3 regions of the Shinella zoogloeoides genome follow, and region 1 is predicted to be linked to each of the others. Evidence: riboswitches for the same ligand, from Rfam matches in the RefSeq annotation. Region 1 holds a riboswitch; each other region holds the start of a gene.

Region 1 (4,466 bases):
CGCGCCGTTCCACCTGCAGGCGCCGGGCCGGCGAAACGGTGCTGCTCCACGGGTTCGAAACCATGGCGGCGGTAGAGCGCAGGCGTATCGGTCAGCAGCGCAACGGCCTCGAAGCCGTCCGCATCGCAATGCGCCAGCGCTGCCTGCACGACGTCGCCATAAAGGCCCCGGCCGCGATGATCCGGCCGCACCGCGCCCGATTGCAGGCCCGCCGCGCGCACGACACGGCCTTCCACCATGAGCGGCAGCGAAAAGGCGGTGAAGTTGGCGATGCAGGCGCCCGCCGTATCGAACCAGCCGAAGGCGACGCTGCTCGGGTCCGGCCCGCCGAGCCGGTCCAGCACCGTCACGTCGATGCCGAAGACGTCCTGCATAAGGCCGGCGAGCGCGCGCCATGCCGTGGGATCGCCGAAATAGTTGGAGCGGAAGGTCAGCCCGGTGCGGTCGGACATGGTTCAGCGCACGCCGGTGGAGCCGAAGCCGCCGGCGCCGCGGGCGGTTTCGCTGGCCTGGGTCGCCTCGCGCACGGCAACCTGCGTGACGGGCGCGATCACCATCTGGGCGATACGCATGCCGCGCTCGATGACGAAGGGCTCGTCGCCGAGATTGGCAAGCAGCACCTTCACCTCGCCGCGATAGTCGCTGTCGACGGTGCCGGGCGTGTTGAGGCAGGTGATGCCGTGCTTGAAGGCGAGACCGGAGCGCGGGCGGATCTGGCCCTCGTAGCCATGCGGGATTTCGAAGACGAGGCCGGTCGGCACCAGCGCCCGCTTTCCGGGGGCGAGCGTCAGCGGGGCGTCGGCCTCGACGGCGGCGCGCAGGTCCATGCCGGCGGCGCCTGATGTCTCGTAGGCGGGAAGCTCGATGCCCTCACCATGTGGCAGGCGGAGGAGAGAGAGCGTGGGCTGGGAAGGGGCGTGCGCGTTCATGCGCCCATAAGCCGGCGGCAGTGCCACCCCGTCAATTGCATCTTCCCGGCGGAGACTGTAAAGACCGCGGCAACTCACAGGATATTGCAGAAAATGGCCGAAACCCTTGCCGAGGCGGTCTCCCGCCGCCGCACCTTCGCGATCATCGCGCACCCGGACGCCGGTAAAACCACGCTGACCGAAAAGCTGCTGCTTTTCGGCGGTGCCATCCAGCTCGCCGGCGAAGTCAAGGCGAAGAAGGACCGCATCCAGACCCGCTCGGACTGGATGAAGATCGAGCGCGAGCGCGGCATCTCGGTCGTCACCTCGGTGATGACCTTCGAATATGACGGCAACGTCTTCAACATCCTCGATACGCCCGGCCACGAGGACTTCGCGGATGACACCTACCGCACGCTGACGGCGGTGGATGCGGCCGTCATGGTCATCGACGCCGCCAAGGGTATCGAGCCGCGCACGCTGAAGCTGTTCGAGGTCTGCCGCCTGCGCGATATCCCGATTATCACCTTCGTCAACAAGATGGACCGCGAGAGCCGCGATCCGTTCGAGATCCTCGACGAGGTGGAAGAGAAGCTGGCGCTCGATACCGCGCCGGTCACCTGGCCCGTCGGCCGCTCGAAGACGTTCTGCGGTTCCTATCACCTCGCCGACCGCACCTTCCGCGGATCGGACACCCAGGTACAGCCGACGAAGATCGAGGATGCGGCAGTGGTCGCCGGCAACCTGCCGGAAAACGAGCGCGCCGCCTTCATCGAGGAGCTGGAGCTTGCCCGCGAGGCCTGCCGCCCGTTCGACCGCGAGGCGTTCCTCGAAGGCCATCTGACGCCGGTCTTCTTCGGTTCGGCGCTGCGGAATTTCGGGGTGCGCGACCTCATCAACGCGCTCGGCGCCTTCGCGCCGCCGCCGCGCGACCAGGTGGCGGATGTGCGCAAGGTGCATGCGTCGGAAGACAGGATGACGGCCTTCGTCTTCAAGATCCAGGCGAACATGGATCCCAATCACCGCGACCGCATCGCCTTCGCCCGCGTCTGCTCCGGCATGCTGGAGCGCGGCATGAAGGTGCGCCTTGCCCGCACGGGCAAGCAGATCGGCCTGTCGGCGCCGCAGTTCTTCTTCGCCTCGCAGCGCCAGCTTGCCGATACGGCCTATGCCGGCGACGTGGTGGGCATCCCCAACCACGGCACGCTCAGGATCGGCGATACGCTGACGGAAGGCGAAGCGCTGGTCTTCGAGGGCGTGCCAAACTTCGCGCCGGAAATCCTGCGCCGCGTGCGGCTGGAAGACGCGATGAAGGCCAAGAAGCTGAAGGAGGCGCTCCAGCAGATGGCCGAGGAGGGCGTCGTGCAGCTCTTCTCGCCGGAAGACGGTTCCCCGGCCATCGTCGGCGTCGTCGGCGCGCTGCAGCTCGACGTGCTGAAGGAGCGGCTTTCGGCGGAATACGGCCTGCCGGTCTCCTTCGAAATGTCGCGCTTCTCCGTCTGCCGCTGGATTTCGTCGGACAGCCCGGCCGAACTCGACAAGTTCGTCACCCAGCGCCGCGGCGACATCGCCCGCGACCTCGATGGCGATCCGGTATTCCTGGCGCAGGACGCCTTCTCGCTGCGATACGAGGCGGAGCGCTATTCGGCCATCAAGATGGTCGCCATCAAGGAATACCACGTCACCAAGGCTTAACGGACACCTGTCACTTTCAAGGTGACATGTGTCTCATCATTTGCGAAAACCTCTCCGAGACAGGGGCGTCCGCCGAACGGCGGGCTGAGAAGCACCCTTTGAACCTGAACCGGATCATGCCGGCGGAGGGAGTCGATCGGGCCGCATCGCCGCTGTCCGGAGACCGCTTCCGCCCGCAGGGGGGCGAAATGGCCGAGACAATCGCAAACATCCTTTCCATCGCGGGCTCCGATCCCTCGGGCGGCGCGGGCATCCAGGCCGATCTCAAGACCTTCGCCGCGCGCGGTACCTACGGCATGGCGGTTCTGACCGCGCTGACGGCGCAGAACACGCAAGGCGTATCCGGCGTGCATCTCGTGCCGCCGGCCTTCGTCGCCGCGCAGATCGCCGATGTGTTCGGCGATATCAGGGTCGATGCGGTGAAGATCGGCATGATCGCCTCGGCGGAAATCGCCGAGGCCGTGGCGGATGCCCTGCAAAATCATCGCGGCGCGCCGGTGGTGCTCGATCCGGTCATGGTGGCCAAGGGCGGCGCCTCGCTGCTGGCACAGGAAGCCGTGGCCGCGCTCACCCGCCGCCTGCTGCCGCTCGCGGCGGTGCTGACGCCGAACCTGCCGGAAGCGGCCGCCCTGCTGGGCGAGCGGGAGGCCGGCGACAGGCAGGGCATGGAGGATCAGGCGAAGCGGCTGCTGTCGCTCGGCCCGAAGGCGGTGCTGCTGAAGGGCGGGCACCTGGCCGGCGGTGAAAGCCCTGATGTGTTGGCGACGGCGGATGGGGTGCGCTGGTTTGAGGGCGTGCGCGTCTTGACGCGCAACACCCACGGCACCGGCTGCTCGCTGTCGAGCGCGATCGCCGCCGAACTCGGCAAGGGGCGGCGGCTTGCCGATGCCGTCGCCGAGGCAAAGAGCTTCATCGCCGGCGCCGTGCGCGCGTCGGATACGCTCACCGTCGGCGCCGGCCATGGGCCGCTCCATCACTTCCACGCGCTCTGGGCCTGATCGTCAGCGATCCGCCAGCGCAAGCCTGAGACCCATCAGGCCGAGGGCGGCGGCGAAGCCGCGCTGCGTCCACACCATGATTTTTGGCCGGCTCAGCACCTGTTGGCGCAGACCGGCCGCGAGCGCGGCATAGACGGCGAAGACGAGAAAGGTGAGCAGCATGAAGACGCCACCGAGGACAAGCATCTGCTGAGTGGCGTTTGACGCCTGCGCCGGGATGAACTGCGGCAGGAAGGCGAGAAAGAACAGCGAGAGCTTCGGGTTGAAGACATTGGTGAGGATGCCCTTGCGCACGATGCGGAATGCCTTCTCCGCCGGCGCCTGTTGCGGCCCGAGATCAAGCGTGCTGCTGTCCCGCACAAGGCTCCAGGCGATGAAGAGAAGGTAGGTGACGCCGATATATCGCAGCACCTCGAAGGCAAGGGCGCTCGCATGCAGCACGGCGGCAAGGCCGACGACGCTAGCGAGGATATGCGGGACGATGCCGAGCGTGCAGCCGAAGGCGGCGAAGAGGCCCGCGCGAAAACCGCCGCTGATGCCGAGCGCCAGCGTGTAGATCACGCCCGTGCCGGGCAGGAGGATGACGACGAGCGAGGTGATGAGGAATTCGGTGGTCATGGCGGTTTCCCTGTGACTTCGGAAGGGCAGGGAACACCGGAAGGACGCGCGTGGTCTTGAACGAAATTGCGGGAGTTCAGGCGCGGGCGGCGAGGTAGGCGCCGGGCGTATAGCCGTAGCGCCGCGTGAAATTGCGCGTCATGTGGCTCTGATCGGCAAAACCCGCCTCGACGGCGGCTTCCGCAAGCGGCCTGCCGGCGGCGATCAGCCGGCGTGCCAGCTCCGTCCGGCGCTGGAGCAGGTAGGC
Region 2 (4,466 bases), 550 kb from region 1:
TCAAGCGCCGCTACGGCGATCAGGCCGGCGCTTTCGTCGGCGGCCTCGTGCAGGAAGGCGGCAAGATCATCCGCCGCCTCGTCTCCCAGTACCAGATCGACTGCGACCTGAAGGACGGCAACATCTACGCCGCCTATACGCCGGCCCACATGAAGGAGCTGGAGCACAAGAAGGCGCTGTGGAAGAGCTACGGTATGGACGACCACCAGATGCTGGACAAGGCGGCGATCCAGAAGCTGGTGAAGACCGACGCCTATATCGGCGGCATGCTGGACACGACCGGCGGCCACATGCACCCGCTCAACCTTACCCTCGGCGAGGCCAAAGCGCTGGAATCGCTCGGCGGCGTGATCTACGAGCAGTCGCCCGTCCTCCGCGTCGAGCACGAGGCGGAAAAGCCCGTCATCCATACGGCGAAGGGCAGCGTGACCGCGAACACCGCCGTGCTCTGCGGCAATGCCTATCTCGGCCATGTCGTGCCGAAGCTCGTCTCGCGCGTCATGCCCGTCTCGACCCAGATGGTGGCCACCGAGCCGCTCGGCGAGCGCGCCGATGCGCTCATCCCGAGCGACATGTGCGTGGAGGACGTGCGCTACATCCTCGACTATTTCCGCCTGTCGGCCGACAAGCGCATGATCTTCGGCGGCGGCACCGTCTATGGCGGCACCGACCCGGCGGATGTCAGGGCAAAGATCCGCCCGAACCTCGAAAAGGTCTTCCCGTCGCTGAAGGGCGTGAAGATCGACTATGCCTGGAGCGGCAATTTCGCGCTTTCCTTCTCGCGCGTGCCGCAGATGGGCAAGATCGGCAGGAACACCTATTTCGCCCACGGCTACAGCGGCCACGGCGTCACCGGCTCGCATCTCTTCGGCAAGATCCTGAGCGAGGCGATCCACGGCGACCTGTCGCGCTTCAGCCAGTTCGAGAAGCTGCCCTGGATCCCCTTCCCGGGCGGGCGCATGTTCCGCGCGCAATACTCCACCATCGGTTCCTGGTGGTACCAGTTCAAGGACGCCTTCGGCCTCTGAGACCGGCCGGACCGTCGCACACCAAAAAGCCCGGATGTGAAGAACATCCGGGCTTTTTCGGGTCGGTCATTCAATGCTTAGCGGCAGACCTTGATGCGCTTGACGAAGACATTGCCGTAATAGTCGTAGGACTTGATCTTCTTGACGAAGCAGTGCGGCTGGTAGCCGTAGCTGTAGTAACCGGCCTGCGAGGGGGCGGCGAAGGAAACGGCGGCGACGATGGCGACGGTGGCGGAAACGATGAACTTGCGCATGGGGTCTCTCCTGATCTCTTGAAGGACGAGCCTCTCTCGTCCGGTGATCAGAAGGTCTCACATCGCCCGTCTGCCCGCTGTCTCGCGGGGAACAGCCCCTTGCGCGCCGCGCAAAGCGGCATTATGCCTTGTCCTGCTCTAACGGGGTGCTCCGCGGGTTCCGATCCGCAGGCTGAGAGGCTTTTCTGCCAACCCGAAGAACCTGATCCGGTTAGCACCGGCGGAGGGATTAGACGGCACATTCCAGCGCCCTATTCCCGTTTGTGACCAGACAAGGAGGCGCTGATGCGCACGGCATTTCTTTCTTCCATCGCGGCGCTCGCCGTATCCTTCGCCCTTCCCGCCCTCGCGCAGGAAAAGACGCTGACCGTCTACACCTATGAAAGCTTCGTCGCCGAATGGGGCCCGGGGCCGAAGGTCAAGGAAGAATTCGAGAAGACCTGCGGCTGCAAGGTCGAATGGGTCGGCGTCGCCGACGGCGTCGAGCTTCTGACGCGCCTCAAGCTCGAAGGCGAAGGCACCAAGGCCGACCTGGTGCTCGGCCTCGACACCAACCTCATCACCGAAGCCAAGGCGACCGGCCTCTTCGAGCCCCACGGCCTCTCGCCGGAAGGCCTGACGGTGCCGGGCGGTTTTTCCGACGACACGTTCCTGCCCTATGACTACGGCCATTTCGCCGTCGTCTATGACAGCGAGACGCTGAAGACCCCACCGGCGAGCCTCAAGGAACTGGTCGAGGGCGATGCATCCCAGAAGATCGTCATCGAGGACCCGCGCACCTCGACGCCGGGCCTCGGCCTGCTGCTCTGGGTCAAGTCGGTCTATGGCGACAAGTCCGCGGAAGCATGGGAAAAGCTCAAGGATCGCGTACTGACCGTCACCCCCGGCTGGTCGGAAGCCTACGGCCTCTTCACCAAGGGTGAGGCGCCGATGGTGCTCTCCTACACCACCTCGCCGGCCTATCACGTCATCGCGGAGAAATCCGAGCGCTACAAGGCGGCGGCCTTCTCCGAGGGACACTATATCCAGATCGAGGTCGCCGGCCTGACGCGCACCTCCGACGACAAGGATCTCGCCCGCCAGTTCCTCACCTTCATGACGGGGCCGGATTTCCAGTCGATCATCCCGGAAACCAACTGGATGATGCCGGCCGCCAAGACCCGCGATCCGTTGCCCGCCGCCTTCGGCGCGCTGGTGAAGCCGGAAAAGACCTTCCTGATGTCGTCGGACGAGGTCGCGGCGAACCGCAAGGCCTGGATCGACGAATGGCTCGGCGCGATGAGCGCCAAGTAACAGGGCAGGCAAGGTGATCTTCGCCCGCGCCGAACGACGGACGCTGCGCATCGCCGGGGGCCTTGCCCTCGGCGGCGTGCTCGCCTTCGTCGGCGCGGCGACCATCGTCCTGCTCGGCCATGCGGGCGGCGGCAGCGGCGCACCGCTGTTCGACACCTATATCGGGCGCGTCGCGCAATTCACGCTGATGCAGGCGGCACTTTCGACGCTCCTCTCCATCGTGCTTGCCATTCCCGTCGCGCGGGCACTCGCCCGCCAGCGCAGCTTCCGGGGCCGCGTCTGGATCATCCGGCTTTCCGTCGTGCCGCTCGGCCTGCCGGCGCTGGTGGCGGCGCTCGGCGTCATCGAGATCTGGGGGCGGCAGGGCGTCGTCAACGATCTCCTGCGCCTCGCCGGACTGCAGAATCCGGTCAGCGTCTATGGTCTCGCCGGCATCCTGATCGCCCACGTCTTCTTCAACCTGCCGCTCGCCGCGCGCTTCCTGCTCGCCGCGCTCGACCGCATCCCGCCGGAATACTGGCTCTCCTCCGCCAATCTCGGCATGCGGAGCGGGGCGGTCTTCCGGCTCATCGAGTGGCCGGTCATCCGCCGCGTCCTGCCCGGCATCGCCGGCCTCGTCTTCATGCTCTGCGTGACGAGCTTCACCATCGCCCTGACGCTCGGCGGCGGGCCGGCGGCAAGCACCATCGAGGTCGCCATCTACCAGGCGCTGCGCTTCGATTTCGATCCCGCGCGCGCCGTGCTGCTCGCCTTCCTGCAGATCGCCGTCACGGCGATCCTGCTCTGGCTGATCTCGCTGCTTGCCCATCCGCCGGAAGAGGGCATGACGGCCGGCCGTGCCATCCGCCGCTTCGACGGCCGCCGCCACCGCCTTGCCGACGGGCTCGTCCTCGTCGCCTTCACCCTGTTCACCGCCGCGCCGCTCGCCGCGACCCTCGCCTCGGGCCTTGCCGCCGATTTCGGCCGGCTGGCGCTCGACCCGCTGCTGCACCGGGCGCTTCTCACCAGCCTAGCCATTTCACTTGCCTCGGCGGGACTCAGCCTCGCCATCGCGCTGCCGGTCGTGCTGGTGCCACGGGTTGCCGAGGCGGGCGCTGCCGGCCTTGCGACCCGGCTGATGGGCCGTGCGCTGCCGGCGGTCGGCTCGCTGATCCTGCTGGTACCGCCTGTCGTCGTGGCGACCGGCTGGTTCCTGATGCTGCGCATCTTCGGCGAGACGGGCCGGTTCGCGCCTGCCGTCGTCACCGTGCTCAACGCGCTGATGGCGCTGCCCTTCGTCGTGCGCGTGCTGGAGCCCGCCTACCGCACCCACCTTTCCCGCACCGCGCGCCTCGCGCTTAGCCTCGGCGTCACCGGCTGGCAGCGCTTTTCCTGGATCGACTGGCCGGCGCTGAAAAAGCCTTTCCTCACCGCCTTCGCCTTCGCCATGGCGCTGTCGCTCGGCGATCTCGGCGCCGTCGCCATCTTCGGCGCGGAAGGCTTCGTCACCCTGCCCTGGCTGCTGTTTTCCCGCATGGCGAGCTACCGGACCGCGGATGCCGCCGGCATCGCGCTGATCCTCGGCGTGCTATGCCTGCTGCTCACGCTGCCGTCGACGACGTCGGAGCGCCCAACCGAAAGACCCGGCTCCGATGCCTGACATTGCCGTTCGCCTTGCCGACGTCACCGTGCGCTTTTCGCAAAAGCAGCTTTCCTTCGACTGTGCCATCCCGACCGGCGCGGCCGTCGCCGTCGCCGGCCCCTCGGGCGCGGGCAAGTCCACGCTCTTCAACGTCATCACCGGTTTCGAGAAGCCGGCAAGCGGCAGCGTCACCCTGCTCGGGCAGGACATGGCCGGTCGCGATCCGGCGGAACGGCCGGTCTCGATCGTCTTCCAGGACAACAACCTTTT
Region 3 (4,466 bases), 920 kb from region 1:
TTGGCGAGGTCGGCGGCATGCGCGGCGATCTTGTAGGTGATGACGCCGACCTTCACGTCGTTGCGGTCGGGCAGGCCGAGATGCTCCTTCGGCGTGACGTAGCAGAGCATGGCCGTGCCGAACCAGCCGATCATCGCCGCGCCGATGCCCGAGGTGATGTGGTCGTAGCCGGGGGCGATGTCCGTCGTCAGCGGGCCGAGCGTGTAGAAGGGCGCCTCGCCGCAGACTTCGAGCTGCTTGTCCATGTTCTCCTTGATCTTGTGCATCGGCACATGGCCGGGGCCCTCGATCATGACCTGGCAATCCTTCCTCCAGGCGATCTGCGTCAGTTCGCCAAGCGTTTCGAGTTCGGCGAATTGCGCAGCGTCGTTGGCATCGGCGATCGATCCTGGGCGCAGGCCGTCGCCGAGCGAGAAGGTGACGTCATAGGCGCGGGCAATGTCGCAGATCTCCTCGAAATGCTCGTAGAGAAAGCTTTCGCGGTGGTGATGCAGACACCACTTGGCCATGATCGAACCGCCGCGCGAGACGATGCCGGTGACGCGATTGACGGTGAGCGGGATGTAATGCAGCCGCACGCCGGCATGGATGGTGAAATAGTCGACCCCCTGCTCGGCCTGCTCGATCAGCGTGTCGCGGTAAACCTCCCAGGTCAGGTCCTCCGCCATGCCGTTCACCTTCTCCAGCGCCTGGTAGAGCGGCACGGTGCCGATCGGCACCGGCGAATTGCGGATGATCCATTCGCGGATATTGTGGATGTTGCGGCCCGTCGACAGGTCCATGACCGTATCGGCGCCCCAGCGGATCGCCCAGACCATCTTCTCCACCTCCTCGGCCATGGAGGAGGTGACGGCGGAATTGCCGATATTGGCGTTGATCTTCACGAGGAAATTGCGGCCGATGATCATCGGCTCGGCTTCCAGGTGGTTGATGTTGGCGGGGATGACCGCGCGGCCACTGGCGACTTCCTGGCGGACGAAGTCCGGCGTCACGAAATCCGGGATATGAGCGCCGAAGCTCTCGCCGTCGCGGGCAAGGGCTTCCTTCACGGCCTTGCGGCCGAGGTTTTCGCGGATGGCGATGAATTCCATTTCCGGCGTGACGATGCCGGCGCGGGCATAGGCGAGCTGGGTTGCCGCCTTGCCGCCAGTCGCCCGGCGCGGGCGGGCGAGGACGGGGAATTCCGGCGTCAGCCGTTCGCCGCTGGCAAAGCCGTTGTCTTCCGGCCGGATGTGTCGGCCCTCGTATTCCTCGGTGTCGCCGCGGGCCGCGACCCAGCGTTCGCGCAGCCGCGGCAGGCCGCCGTCGATCGACACGACATGGGCCGGGTCGGTATAGGGGCCGGAGGCGTCGTAGACCACGACCGGCGGTTCGCCGGAGGTCGGGTGCAGGGAAATCTCGCGCATCGGCACGCGGATGTCCGGGTGCAGCTCGCCGGGAACATGGATCTTCCGCGAGGCGGGCAGGGCGCCCGTGGTGACGGTGGGGGTGAGTTTCTGGGCGGCAATATTCATCGTGAGGCTCCAAGTTTGCAGTTGGAGACCCAGTCCTAGAGCCGGAATGATGGAAAGACGCCGGGACGGAATCCGGGTGCCGGATTGCGGGCCAAACAGCGCTTGCACCGTCCCTACGCCAGTATGAACTGGATCAGGTTCAACGGGTCACTGCGCTGCGAAAGCCAGCAGTATCTCAGCCCCTTGTCGGGACCCCCCTGGTGAATGGTCCAAGCAAAGACGCTGTAGGTCGATTTGTCAACCGGGGTCAGATACGTAAGTGTATTCTTACTTACTTTGTGCGAGGCACAAAAAGAAACGGCGGGGTTTTGCCCCGCCGTTCCGGATGCCATCAACGCTAGGACTATTCGCGCTCGCCGGTGAAATTCAGCAGCAGCTGGAAGATGTTGACGAAGTTCAGGTACAGCGAGAGCGCACCGAACACGGCCATCTTCTGCTGCGATTCCTGGTCGATGTTCTCGGCATATTGCTGCTTGATGTTCTGCGTGTCCCAGGCGGTGAGGCCGACGAACACGACGATGCCGATCACGGAAATCGCGAATTGCAGCGCGCTCGAACCGAGGAAGATGTTGACGATCGAGGCGATGATGACGCCGATGAGGCCCATGATCAGGAACGAGCCGACCTTGGCGAGGTCACGCTTCGTCACATAGCCGTAGAGGCTCGTCGCGCCGAACATGGAGGCGGCGATGAAGAAGGTGCGGGCGATGCTCGTGCCGGTGAAGACGAGGAACACGGAAGCGAGCGACAGGCCCATGACGGCGCAGAAGGCCCAGAAGGTCATCTGCGCGGTGCTGGCCGACATCGTCTGGATCTTGAACGAGAAGAAGAAGACGAAGGCGAGCGGCGCCAGCATCACCACCCACTTCAGCGGGGAGGAGAAGATCGGCACGTAGAGCGCCGGCGTCGAGCCGACGATGAAGGCGACGAGGCCGGTGATGACGAGGCCTGCGCCCATATAGTTGTAGACGCGCAGCATGTGCTGGCGCAGGCCCTCGTCGAAGAGGGCGGCCGACTGCGCCTGCGCGCCGTAGCCAAATCGCTGTTGTACGGGTTCCATCGAAAATCTCCTTCGGTCTGGAAACGGTTGATCAGTAGAGCGTGCGCGAGAGGTCCCGCGCGGTTTGCGCCAGGTCGTCGGCCTTGCGGCTTTCCGATACCAGCGCATAGGCGACATCGCCGATCTGCCAGTAGGCGGCACGGGCATTGTCGGCGTGGAAAAGCAGGACGTGCTGCACGGCAAAGGAGCCGGGACGCACGGCAAAGAGCGACAGGCGCTCGTCCTTCTTCGGCTCCAGCACCAGTTCGACGCTCGGGCCATAGGCGGACGGGAAGACCTGCGTATCGACCACGCCCCAGCCCTTCGGCAGCTCCGGCAGCACGATGGCCGTCGCCGAGCGGATTTCCGCCGGATCGAAGGTCTCGATTTCCGGCTGCGATGCCATCGTGTCGCGCAGCAGCGTGGTCTTGTGCGCGCGCACCGCCTCTTCCACGAAGGCGGGCGGCGGGGTTGAGGCGACGACCTCGGTCGCGCCGAAGGGACCGAGAACGGCGTGGGCCGTCCAACCCGCGGCGACGAAGAGCGCGATGGCGGCGGCGCGGCGGAAGGCGGAAAAGACACGCCGGTGCGAAAGGGAGCGCTCGAGCAGGCGCGCGGCGTCGCGCGTCGCTTCCCGCGCCACCGTGCGGTGGTCGGCGAGCGCCAGGCGCAGCTCGTCGCGCACGCGCAGATCCCTCATCATCTGCGCGGCAACGTCCGGCCGCTCCGAAAGATAGGCCTCGACCTCGATGCGCCGGCCGACGGCGAGCTGGTCGTCGACATAGGCATTGAGATCGGATTCGAGGATCGGGTCATTGCTTGTCATCGCCAGTGCCTCCGACGATTCTGAGATGGGTGACAGGTGCGGCCGTGCCGCTCTGTTCGAAAGCGCGCAGCCGCTGGCGGGCGCGCGCCACGCGCGACATCAGCGTGCCGACGGGAATGCCGAGCGTCTCGGCCGCCTCCTGGTAGGAAAGCTCCTCGATCGCGACGAGATGCAGCGCCTCGCGCTGCTCTTCCGGCAGGGCGAAGAAGGCGTTGCGCAATTGTGTCAGGCGCACCGAATGGTCCTGGTTCGCCGGCACGGACGTCTCCGCGACTTCCGCCGCGGCATCGTGGCGGCGCTCCTGCGAGCGGCGCTGGCGCAGCCGGTCGATATGCGCATTGTGCAGGATGGACATCAGCCAGTTGCGCACGCTAGCGCCGGTGCGGAAAGTGGACTGCCGCTCATAGGCCTTCACCAGCGCATCATGCACCAGATCCTCGGCCTCGTCCGGATTGCGCACGAGCGACAGCGCATAGCGCCGAAGCGCTGCAAGCTGTCCGATCACGTTGAAGCCGGGTGTCTTTCCGTTCATGCCCCAATATACGAGAGCCAGGTGGTGTCCATTCCATCGCCGGCGGAAAAAATTTCAGAGCCAGTTGAGAACGAGAGCGGCGAGCACGATATAGCGGCCGAACTTGGCGATGGAAACGACGACGAGGAAACGGCCGAACGGCTCGCGCATGATGCCGGCCGCCACCGTCAGCGGGTCGCCGACGATCGGCAGCCAGCTCAGGAGCAGGCTCCACCAGCCATATCTGCGATACCAGTTCCCGGCGCGCTCCAGGTTTTTGGCGCTTACCGGAAACCAGCGCGCTTCGCGGAAGCGTTCCACGCCGCGGCCGAGCAGCCAGTTGACGACCGAACCGAGCACATTGCCGATACCGGCGACGAGGATGAGAATGGCCGGCGCGTAGTTCCGCGTTGCCAGCAGCCCGGCGAGAACGGCTTCCGACTGGGCGGGCACGATGGTCGCGGCGGCAAAGGCTGCGAGGAAGAGGCCGCAATAGGCGGCAAGCGCGCTCATCGCTTCCCTGCGACGTCGGCATCTTCGCCGATGCCGCGCCCATCGGCGAATGCACGCTCTTCC

Evidence for each region. A riboswitch is a leader RNA that binds a small molecule or an ion and turns the genes downstream of it on or off. The one in region 1 is predicted to bind thiamine pyrophosphate.
Region 2: another riboswitch for thiamine pyrophosphate. It lies ahead of thiB (thiamine ABC transporter substrate binding subunit); the one in region 1 lies ahead of thiD (bifunctional hydroxymethylpyrimidine kinase/phosphomethylpyrimidine kinase).
Region 3: another riboswitch for thiamine pyrophosphate. It lies ahead of thiC (phosphomethylpyrimidine synthase ThiC); the one in region 1 lies ahead of thiD (bifunctional hydroxymethylpyrimidine kinase/phosphomethylpyrimidine kinase).

Annotation. Positions count from the first base shown of each region.
Region 1 is NZ_CP132311.1:3,950,115-3,954,580, forward strand. It holds gene Q9316_RS20390 (GNAT family N-acetyltransferase) at 1-452, opposite strand, end outside; gene dut (dUTP diphosphatase) at 456-929, opposite strand; gene Q9316_RS20400 (peptide chain release factor 3) at 1,023-2,603, shown strand; TPP riboswitch at 2,655-2,751, shown strand; gene thiD (bifunctional hydroxymethylpyrimidine kinase/phosphomethylpyrimidine kinase) at 2,792-3,601, shown strand; gene Q9316_RS20410 (LysE family translocator) at 3,605-4,219, opposite strand; gene Q9316_RS20415 (AraC family transcriptional regulator) at 4,296-4,466, opposite strand, start outside.
Region 2 is NZ_CP132311.1:3,402,785-3,407,250, forward strand. It holds gene Q9316_RS17775 (NAD(P)/FAD-dependent oxidoreductase) at 1-1,028, shown strand, start outside; gene Q9316_RS17780 (hypothetical protein) at 1,106-1,282, opposite strand; TPP riboswitch at 1,415-1,528, shown strand; gene thiB (thiamine ABC transporter substrate binding subunit) at 1,568-2,575, shown strand; gene thiP (thiamine/thiamine pyrophosphate ABC transporter permease) at 2,592-4,214, shown strand; gene thiQ (thiamine ABC transporter ATP-binding protein) at 4,207-4,466, shown strand, end outside.
Region 3 is NZ_CP132311.1:3,028,281-3,032,746, reverse strand. It holds gene thiC (phosphomethylpyrimidine synthase ThiC) at 1-1,514, opposite strand, end outside; TPP riboswitch at 1,607-1,723, opposite strand; gene Q9316_RS15890 (Bax inhibitor-1/YccA family protein) at 1,858-2,574, opposite strand; gene Q9316_RS15885 (anti-sigma factor family protein) at 2,606-3,379, opposite strand; gene Q9316_RS15880 (sigma-70 family RNA polymerase sigma factor) at 3,366-3,911, opposite strand; gene Q9316_RS15875 (YqaA family protein) at 3,966-4,403, opposite strand.